Regions from separate parts of the Allobosea sp. 05T438 genome, predicted to be linked through region 3. Evidence: riboswitches for the same ligand, from Rfam matches in the RefSeq annotation. Region 3 holds a riboswitch; each other region holds the start of a gene.

Region 1 (3,396 bases), on a different contig from region 3:
TCGTTCTCACCCATCGCCTGCACCTCGGCGCGCAGATCCTGCGTGATCTTCATCGAGCAGAATTTCGGCCCGCACATCGAGCAGAAATGGGCGACCTTGTGGGCGTCCTTCGGCAGGGTCTCGTCGTGGAATTCCCGCGCCGTGTCGGGGTCGAGCGCGAGGTTGAACTGGTCCTCCCAGCGAAAGTCGAAACGGGCGCGGGAGACCGCGTCGTCTCGGATCTTCGCCGCCGGATGGCCCTTGGCGAGGTCGGCGGCATGGGCCGCGATCCGATAGGTGATGACGCCGGTCTTGACGTCGTCGCGGTTCGGCAGCCCGAGATGCTCCTTCGGCGTGACGTAGCAGAGCATGGCGCAGCCATACCAGCCGATCATCGCAGCCCCGATGCCGGAGGTGATGTGGTCATAGCCCGGCGCGATGTCGGTGGTCAGCGGTCCGAGCGTGTAGAACGGCGCCTCGCCGCATTCGCGCAGCTGCTTGTCCATGTTCTCCTTGATCTTGTGCATCGGCACATGGCCGGGGCCCTCGATCATCACCTGGCAGCCCTTGTCCCAGGCGACCTTGGTCAGCTCGCCGAGCGTCTCGAGTTCTGCGAACTGAGCCCGGTCGTTGGCGTCGGCGATCGAGCCGGGGCGCAGGCCGTCGCCGAGCGAGAACGAGACGTCATATTTGCGCATGATCTCGCAGATCTCGTCGAAGCGCTCGTAGAGGAAGCTCTCGCGGTGATGCGCCAGGCACCAGCGCGCCATGATCGAGCCGCCGCGCGAGACGATGCCGGTGACGCGGTTGGCGGTCAGCGGGACGTAAGGAAGCCGCACGCCGGCATGGATGGTGAAATAGTCGACACCCTGCTCGGCCTGCTCGATCAGCGTGTCCTTGAACACCTCCCAATCGAGCTTGATCGGATCGCCGCCGACCTTCTCCAGCGCCTGGTAGATCGGCACCGTGCCGATCGGCACCGGCGAATTGCGCAGGATCCAGGAGCGGATGTTGTGGATGTTGCGGCCGGTGGAGAGGTCCATCACCGTGTCGGCGCCCCAGCGGATCGCCCAGACCAGCTTCTCGACCTCCTCGGCCGCGCCGGAGGTGACGGCGGAGTTGCCGATATTGGCGTTGATCTTGACCAGGAAGTTGCGGCCGATCGCCATCGGCTCCAGCTCGGGGTGGTTGATGTTGGCCGGGATGATCGCGCGCCCGCGGGCGATCTCGTCGCGGACGAATTCGGGCGTTACGAATTCCGGCACGCTGGCACCGAAGCTCTCGCCATCGGCATGCCGCTCCCGCGCGCCTTCCAGCATGGCGGCACGACCGAGATTCTCGCGATGGGCGACATAGATCATCTCGGGCGTGATGATGCCCGCCTTCGCGAACTCGTACTGCGTCGTCATCTGGCCCGGCTTCGCCTCGAGGATCGGGCGCTGCGCCGGGCAGGCGGGCACGAGCTGCGCTTCGCTGATATGGCCGTTGTCGGCAGCGGTGACGGCCCGGCCGGGCACGGTCTGGAAGCCGCGGGCATCGAGCCAGGCCCGGCGCGGCTGCGTCAGCCCGGCGTTGAGGTCGATTTTCGCCTCGGTCTCGGTATAGGGGCCGGAGGGATCATAGATGCGCACCGGCGGCTCGGCATCGGTGGTCAGCACGACCTCGCGGAACGGCACGCGCATTTCGGGATGTTCGGGGGCTGCGACATAAATCTTGCGCGAGCCGATGATCGGGCCGGTCGTCACGCTTTGCGGCGCGGTTTTGACGCTGTTCTTCTGGGGTTTGATATGGGCATTCATGGGGATCTCCTCCTTGGTACAGGTCAGGAGATCCGGCGTCGAAGCGGTTCAGTCGCTGTCTGCGGGCAAGGCTTTGCGCCCTGCGATCGCGTTCCAGTCCCTCCGCCGGTATGACCCGGATCAGGTTCGACGGGTTCGGCTTCGGAAGCCATCTCAGCCCTTGCGGGCACCCCTCGGAACGGTACGGAGGTTAGGCGCAGCGAGGCCGCTTGGCAACGGGTGATGCGGCAGACGATCAGAAGGCGGGAATTCTTCAGGCGGAGCGGTCGACAAGGGCGCCCTGCCCGGCCGGGAGCATCGCCTTGCTCTGGTCGACGCTCTGCTGGAGCATGGTGACGAGGCTCTGATCGGCCTGCGCGTTCTGTTTGATCATCTCGGCGGACAGCGCCTGCTGCGTCGAGGCGGCCTGCATCGTGACGATGCTGCGGGCAAGGGAGACGGCGTCGCTCATGCCGGCGACGCTAATGCGCCCGCCTTGCCAAATCCTGAACGGCATCAGGGCCTGATGATCGACGGCACCGCACGCGGCATCGGCAGATCGCGACCGGGCTGCGGCGGGCCAGCCTGTGCTCCGTCATCGCGCGGTTCGCGCCTGTCGGCGMGCGGCGGGGCGGCCCGTTCGCCGGGCGGCGGCCGAACGGTCTCATCTGCACGTGGCCTCACCGGCACGCCAGGAGCACGCTGTTTCACCGCAGGAGGAGCATTCTGAGCCGATGCCGGAAACGGCGCGAAGTAACCCGCGAGCATCAGGCCTGCCATCGCCAGAGCGGACATCTTCATGGCTGCATCTCCCATCGGCTCTCCCTCCGGAAGAGGAACCGCCGTGGGCGTGCGGGGGTTCCTCGCGCGCCGCAAAGAACGGGGCTGCCCATGGAGCAGCCCCGTGCGGGATCAGCGGTTCTGACCGGTCAGCAGCGGCGTGATGCGCCGCAGCGTCACGCGCCGATTCTCGCGCGCGGCGTCCTGGGTCTGAACCTTCAGATACTGCTCGCCATAGCCCTGGGTGGTCAGGTTTTCAGGCGGGATCTGGAAGTCGCGCGTCAGGATCTCGGCGACCGACTGGGCCCGGCGATCCGAGAGCGAGAGATTGTCGACATCGGAGCCGACGGCATCGGTATGCCCCTCGACGAGGAAGACCTCGTTGGGCGAGCTCTGCAGGGCCCGCCGGACCGAATCCGCGATCACGGCCAGACGCTGGCCCTGGTCCGGCGAAACCTGCCAGGAACCGGTGTCGAAGTTGATCGTATCGATATCGACGCTGCGCATGCGGGCACGAAGATCCGGCGAGTAGCGGACCTCGTCGAGCGTGTAGCGACGCGGGATCGCGGCGATCGGCGGCGCCATGATCGTCTCGTAGATCAGTGCCTCGTCGGCCTGATCGGCATCGACGATATAGCGCTCGCGCGGGATCGGCAGCGGCGGCGGCGGCAGCACGACGACATCATCGGCGAAGCGTCCGGGACGGTCACGCAAGGTGTTGTCGATGATCACCACCTCGCGGTCGTCGCGATCGATGCGGATACGGCGGATCAGGCGGCCCTCCTCATCGGTGACGGTGACGATACGCGTGCCATCGGGACGCTCGAACACGGTCCGCATCTCGCCGTCGCGGCGCTCG
Region 2 (3,396 bases), on a different contig from region 3:
ATGCACGCCCGACGAGGAGGGTGGCGGCGGGCCGACGATCTCATAGCCGCGATAGGAGCCGCGGATAGGCTCGCGCATCTCGATGCGGTAATTCGCCAGATCGGCCTGATCGATCAGGCCGCCATTCGCCGCCATATAGTCGGTCAGCGCGCGCCCGAGCCGCCCGCCATAGAGCGCCTCAGGCCCTTCCGCCGCGATCAGTTTCAGGCTCGCGGCATAATCGGACTGGATCAGCCGCATGCCGGGCTGAAGCGGCTGGCCGCCCGGCAGGAGCATCGCCGCGAGGCCCGGGTCGCGGGCGAGATCACCGGCATTGTCGGTGATGCAGTTCGAGAGATATGGCGTGACGATGAAGCCGCGCTCCGCCAGCCCGATCGCAGGTTGCAGCACCTCGGCCAGCGGCAGCGTGCCGAAGCGTGCCAGCGCCTCGCACCAGCCCTTGAGCGCGCCCGGAACGGCAACCGCCTTGGCGCCAACGACGTTCTCGCGGTCGCGGGTGTCGCGTTGCCTGCCGATCTCGTCGGAAAGGCAGTCATACATGTCGGGCGTCGCATGGCCCGGCGCGGTCGAGAGATTGTCGATCACGACATGGCGTCCATCCGCGAGGCGGATGTGACTCAGGCCGCCACCGAGAATGCCGACCATCATCGGTTCGGCGACGGTCAGCGCGAAGAGCGAGGCGACAGCGGCGTCGATCGCATTGCCGCTGCCGAGCAGCATCTGCGCGCCCGCCGCCGAGGCGAGCGGATGATTGGTGACGACCATCCCGCGCGAGCCCGTGGCCGGCTTCTTTTCGCAGGTAAAGGAGGCGATGCGGGGTGGCGGCGCAGGAACGTTCATGGCCGGCACAGAAACGGTTTTGAAGGCCCGCGTCGAGCCTCTTCTTCAGCATGCGCGCCATGTCCCGGCTTCTCGCCGAAAGCGGCGGGCCCTGCGCCGGCAATGCTTGACAAGCCATGGCCCGAAGCCCCACCTAAATCCCGTTCCCAGGGGGGCCTCGCTAGGAGGCTGAGATTCCGCCCGCGGGGCTTTTGGCCCGGCAACGCGGTGACCCTCCGAACCTGATCCGGATCATACCGGCGTAGGGATGCGGGACATGCGGCCGTCACGGGCCCTGATTCCAGCTTGCGCCCATGATCCTGTTGCGATCGACGCTCCCGGCTTGCCCGCGAACGTCCGAACGGAGTGAGCCGCAGTGACGCAAGCCGAGATCATCGAGGCGCTCCTCGCGTTCATCTCGCTTCCCGATGCCACGGAAGCCGAATTCGAGGCGATGGCGCTGAAAGTCTTCGCCTATCAGTTCCGCAACAACGAGCCCTACAGGCGCTTTGCCCTGCAGCGCGGCCGTACGCCGCTTTCGGTGAGACGCTGGCGCGACATCCCGGCCGTGCCGATCACCGCCTTCAAGGACCTGACGTTGAGCTGCATCCCGCCGGAAGCGGCTAGCCATGTCTTCATGACGAGCGGCACGACGCAGGGCGTGCGCGGCCGCAGCTACCACCCGACGCTCGATGTCTGGAAGGACTCGATGCTGGTGAACTTCCGCAAGCGCTTCATGCGCGACCGCGAGCGCATCCGCATGGGCGTCCTCTTCCCAGATGAGACGGCACTGCCGAATTCCTCGCTCGCCTGTTATCTCTCGCTCGCCCGGCGCGAATGCGGCACGTCCGATTCACAGGTCTTCATCAACGCTGCGGGTCTCGATCTCGACCAACTGCTATCGACGCTCGCCCAAGTCGAAGCGAGCGGTGAGCCCTATTCCCTGCTCGGCGCGAGCTATTCCTTCGTGCCCGTGCTGGACGCGCTCGCCGCGAGCGGCCGGCGCTTCGCCCTGCCGGAGGGCAGCCTGATCCTCGACACCGGCGGCTTCAAGGGCCAGTCACGGGAGCTCGGCCCCGATGAGTTCTATGACGGGCTCGCAGCCGCCTTCGGCGTGCCGCGCTCGGCCTGCATCAACATGTACGGGATGACCGAGCTGAGTTCGCAGCTCTACGATGACGGAAACGAGACCTGCCCCTCGGTCAAATCCGGCCCGCACTGGATCCGCAGCCGCGTCGTCGATCCGCTGACCGGGGCGGACCTGCCGGAAGGCCAGCGCGGCGTCATCGTCCATCACGACCTCGCGCATTTCAACTGCGTTTCCGCGATCCTGACCGAGGACGCCGGCGAGATCGTCCCGGGTGGCTTCAAGCTGTTCGGCCGCGTCGACGGCGAAGCCTCGAAGGGCTGCTCGGTCGCGGTTGCCGAGTTCCTTGCGGCGGCGCGGGGCTGACCGCCGTGATCGAGCACGCAGGCCATCTGCCCGGCCTGGACCGCGAGGCGCTGCGCTGGCGCGAGGTCAGTCACAGTGCCTGGGGCGAAAGCGTCACTATCGCGCTGCCGGAGCTCGACGAAGCACAGGCCGCGGCTCTCTGCGAGCATGTGCGCAGCAATGCACGCGCCCGGCTGAAGCAGATGGACACCGCCCGCATCGTCACCGCGATCGACGCCGCCGTCGCGCGTCTGCTCGACCGCGGGCACCCGCTCCGACGCAAGGCCGAGCATCTCCTGCCGATCGTCACCGGCTATGATCGCGAGACGGTCCGCCTCGGCCTGACCGGCTATCTCAAGACCTTCCGGCGCCCGCAGCTCCTGCGCTTCCTAGCCGAGGATTTCGCCAATCCCGCCGTGCTCGAAGGTTTCCAGCCGACGCCCAAGGGCGGCTACCTGCGCGCCCACGGCCCGGAACTGCTGCTGCATGTCTGGGCCGGCAACGTCCCGGCGCTCTCGCTCTGGAGCCTTATCTGCGGATTGCTGGTCAAGGCGGGCAGCGTGGGCAAGCTCGCCTCGGCCGAGCCGTTGACCGCGGGGTGGTTCGCCAGCCTCCTCGCGGAGATCGACCCGGAACTCGGCGAATGCCTCGCGATCGTCTGGTGGAAGGGCGGCGAAGCGGCCGCCGAACCGGTTTTCCTGCGCGAAGCCGACACCGTCATGGCCTATGGCGGCAACGACACGCTCGCGGCCCTGCGCGCCAAGCTGCCGGTCACCACGCGCTTCCTGCCGCATGGCCACAAGATCGGTTTCGGTGTCATCGCCCGCGAAGCGCTCGACAGCCGCAAGGCACCGGCGCTCGCCCGGCTCGCGGCCCATGACGTCGCCCGCTACGAGCAGCAGGGCTGCTACTCGCCGCAGCTGCTCTTCGTCGAGCGCGGCGGACGGGTCGCCCCCGCCGAATTCGCGCGCTACCTCGCGCAGGAGCTCGGCGCCCTCGTCCATCGCCATCCACGCCGCGCCCTGTCGCAAGGCGAAGCCGCGTCGATCGCCGCATGGCGGGGCGCGCAGGAGATGCGCGCGATGGACGGTGGGGCCGAACTCCTCGGCGAGCCCAGCGATTCCTGGAGCGTGGTCCATGTCGAG
Region 3 (3,396 bases):
GGTGACATAGAAGAGTTTCAACGCGCGCCGAAGATGCCCAGCCTCAATGCGGACGACCGGGTCGGAGTGCGCGTCGAACAAGGCATCCCGCCCGAAGACCTCGACCGCGATCGCATACGCCTTAATGCGGTCGGCGCGGCCCGCGATAGCCTCCTCGACAACATAGTCCAGAAATTTCCGCGACCGCTCCGTCGCATCGAAATCCGGGCTTTTCAGGATGCGACCAAGCTGAGCCCTGACGCTTTCAGCTTGGGGAATGCCGGCGGCCCCCGTTTCGCACGGTGTGTCTGCGGCCGAAGCAACCGGTGAGGAACCCAGGATACTCCGCGCTCGCATGATACTCCTCCCGCGAGGACACGCGCTCGAATACTAAATATTATAGCCTAGTATGGGATTTTCGGCCGGACATACAAGTCGATCGACGTTCGCGCCAAAGGCGCGGGTCACGACGCTGCATCTCCGGCGACAGCCGCTGGTCGAAGCAATCCGCAGCTCGCCGACGCTCGCCCACTGCGGCAACAGATCTACTTCTGCTTCGCCAATGCGGTCTGGAATTCAACCGCCTTTGGTATGATTGGCCAGGCCCGGAAGCGGGACGTTGCCGAAGTGAAACGCCCTTAAGCAGACATCTCAGACGTCGGCAAGCGGCCGACCCCGCTTGTCAGGCGCCTCGTGGCGAATGTCTCACTTGGGGCGCCACCAGACCACGAAGGCAAACCTGTGAATGTCTGGCTCGGGGCGGCAGCCAGAGTCTGCTTATGGCGCGAACCGGAGCGCATTGCTCAATGAATGATCGCACCTCGCGCCACCCAGGTGACTTGCGAGCGAGAGGGAGTGTTTGGGTATCCGCAACTTCCGGTCCCCGATTTCTCAATTAAATCATCTGCTTAGTGCAGATAGAAGTGGCGGAGACGGAGGGATTCGAACCCTCGATACCCTTGTGGGGTATGCTCATTTAGCAAACGAGTGCCTTCAGCCTCTCGGCCACGTCTCCGGCGAGAGGCTCTATGCCTGATTGCAGAGGCCTTTGACAAGCCTCGCCGATAACTTCCTTCGTACGACCTGTGCATTCGCGCGAACGCGGCGCTCGACCACTCCCGTGTGAAGGGAGTGCTCGAGAGGTAAGAGGCCGCCGCAACGGAGCCCTGCGCCGGCCTGGCTTGCTCCCCGGCGGCGCTGCCACTAAATTGCTGTTGTCCGTTGGGGTGCCGAAAGGCTGAGAGGCGTGGCTTGCGCCAACCCATCGCACCTGATCCGGGTAATGCCGGCGAAGGGAACGGTCTTCGGCTCGCAGACAAGTTGCTCGCGCCTCAGGCCGCTGCCTTCCCGGGAGCAGGGAAAGCATGACGGCAGCACGTCCTCAGTCAGGCCTGACAGTCGCGGTGGTCGGCGCCGGCGTCGTCGGTCTCGCCTGCGCCACCGAACTGCTGGCGCGCGGCGCTGACGTCACCGTGCATGAACGCGGCCCGCGCGTCGGGGCCGAGGCCTGCTCCTGGTATGCTGGCGGCATGCTCGCGCCCTGGTGCGAGGGCGAGAGCGCCGAGGAGCCGGTGATCCGGCTAGGGCAGCAGGCAGCCGACTGGTGGGAGCGTCATGCCGGCGGCGTCGTCCGCAAGGGCACGCTCGTCGTCGCGCCAAGCCGGGATCGGTCGGAGCTGCGCCGCTTCGGCCAGCGAACCAGCCATTTCGAGGATATCGACGGCGAGGCCATCGCCGGGCTGGAGACCGATCTCGCCGGGCGATTCTCGCGCGGTCTGTTCTTCTCTGGGGAGGCGCATCTCGATCCCCGACAGGCGATCGCCGCTCTGGGCGAGCGGCTGGTCGCGAACGGCGCCGTCATCCATTTCGACAGTGCGGTCGAACCGGCCGATCTCGATGCCGATATCGTCCTCGACTGCCGCGGGCTGGCTGCGCGCGATGTCCTGCCGGAACTGCGCGGCGTCAAGGGTGAGATGCTGCTGCTCCGGAGCGACGATATCAGCCTGTCGCGGCCGGTTCGTCTGCTGCACCCGCGTATCCCGCTTTACATCGTGCCGCGTGCCGACGGGCTCTTCATGGTCGGTGCGACGATGATCGAGAGCGGGGAGCGCAGCCGCATCTCGGCCCGCGCCATGCTGGAGCTGCTCGGCGCGGCCTATGCGCTGCATCCAGCCTTCGGCGAGGCGGAGGTGGTCGAGATCGGTACCGATGCCCGCCCGGCCTTTCCCGACAACCTGCCGCGGCTGACACGCCGCGGGCGGGTGATCCACGTCAACGGACTCTACCGCCACGGTTTCCTGCTCAGCCCCGCGATGGCGTGGATGGCGGCGGAAGCCGTGTCCAATCCGCAATCCAGACCGGAGATGCTGCATGACCTTGCTGCTTAACGGCGCGCCGCAGGAAATCGCCGCGAAGACGCTGGCGGAGGCGCTGGCCGAGCTCGGCTATGGCGGCCGCATCGTCGCGACGGCGGTGAACGGCGAGTTCGTGCCGGCGCGCAAGCGGGCCGAGATGCCTTTGAACGATGGCGACCGCATCGAGGTCGTCGCGCCGATGCAGGGAGGCTGAGATGGCGTCCTTCTATGGTTTCGAGCCGCAGAATCCGCTTTTCCTCGGTACAGCGCAGTATCCGTCTCCCGCGATCCTGGCCGAGGCGGTGAAGCGCTCGGGCGCCGAGGTCGTCACCGTCTCGCTGCGGCGGGAATCGGCCGGCGGCGCCGGGCAGGCGTTCTGGGCGCTGATCCGCGAGCTCGGCGTCAAGGTTCTGCCGAACACGGCGGGCTGTCACACCGTCAAGGAAGCGGTGACCACCGCACAGATGGCGCGCGAGGTCTTCGGCACCGACTGGATCAAGCTCGAGGTGATCGGCGAGGACGACACGCTGCAGCCGGATGTGATCGCGTTGGTCGAGGCCGCCCGCATCCTCGCCGATGACGGCTTCAAGGTCTTTCCCTACACCACGGAGGATCTCGTCATCGGCGGGCGGCTGCTCGATGCCGGCTGCGAGGTGCTGATGCCCTGGGGCGCACCGATCGGGTCGGGCAGGGGGCTCAACAACCCCTATGGCCTGCGCAGCATGCGTCAGCATTTCCCTGACATTCCGCTCGTCGTCGATGCCGGTATCGGCCTGCCTTCACATGCCGCACAGGCGATGGAGATGGGCTATGACGGCATCCTGCTCAACACCGCCGTCGCCAAGGCGGGCGACCCCGCGGCGATGGCGGAGGCCTTCGCGCTCGCCATCCGCGCCGGCCGCCAGGCCTTCGCCGCGCAGCCGATCGAGGCGCGCGACATGGCCGCTCCCTCCACCCCCGTCATGGGCAAAGCCTTCCTGGCCTGAAAGACTCGTCCCGCATGAAGCTCGATCCGTTCTACCCCATCTTCGACAGCGCCGATTGGCTGGAGCGGATGCTGCCG

The links. A riboswitch is a leader RNA that binds a small molecule or an ion and turns the genes downstream of it on or off. The one in region 3 is predicted to bind thiamine pyrophosphate.
Region 1: linked by a shared signal. The riboswitch ahead of thiC (phosphomethylpyrimidine synthase ThiC) and the one ahead of thiO (glycine oxidase ThiO) in region 3 are both predicted to bind thiamine pyrophosphate.
Region 2: linked by a shared signal. The riboswitch ahead of AC1DIN_RS10340 (LuxE/PaaK family acyltransferase) and the one ahead of thiO (glycine oxidase ThiO) in region 3 are both predicted to bind thiamine pyrophosphate.

What each region holds. Positions count from the first base shown of each region.
Region 1 covers NZ_JBFTKQ010000007.1:93,875-97,270, forward strand. The annotation lists gene thiC (phosphomethylpyrimidine synthase ThiC) at 1-1,778, opposite strand, end outside; TPP riboswitch at 1,858-1,962, opposite strand; gene AC1DIN_RS16035 (hypothetical protein) at 2,032-2,274, opposite strand; gene AC1DIN_RS16040 (OmpA family protein) at 2,670-3,396, opposite strand, start outside.
Region 2 covers NZ_JBFTKQ010000003.1:400,454-403,849, reverse strand. The annotation lists gene ggt (gamma-glutamyltransferase) at 1-840, opposite strand, end outside; TPP riboswitch at 979-1,106, shown strand; gene AC1DIN_RS10340 (LuxE/PaaK family acyltransferase) at 1,196-2,272, shown strand; gene AC1DIN_RS10335 (acyl-CoA reductase) at 2,278-3,396, shown strand, end outside.
Region 3 covers NZ_JBFTKQ010000002.1:119,451-122,846, reverse strand. The annotation lists tRNA gene AC1DIN_RS04380 (tRNA-Ser) at 904-994, opposite strand; TPP riboswitch at 1,192-1,293, shown strand; gene thiO (glycine oxidase ThiO) at 1,371-2,366, shown strand; gene thiS (sulfur carrier protein ThiS) at 2,350-2,547, shown strand; gene AC1DIN_RS04365 (thiazole synthase) at 2,549-3,319, shown strand; gene AC1DIN_RS04360 (thiamine phosphate synthase) at 3,334-3,396, shown strand, end outside.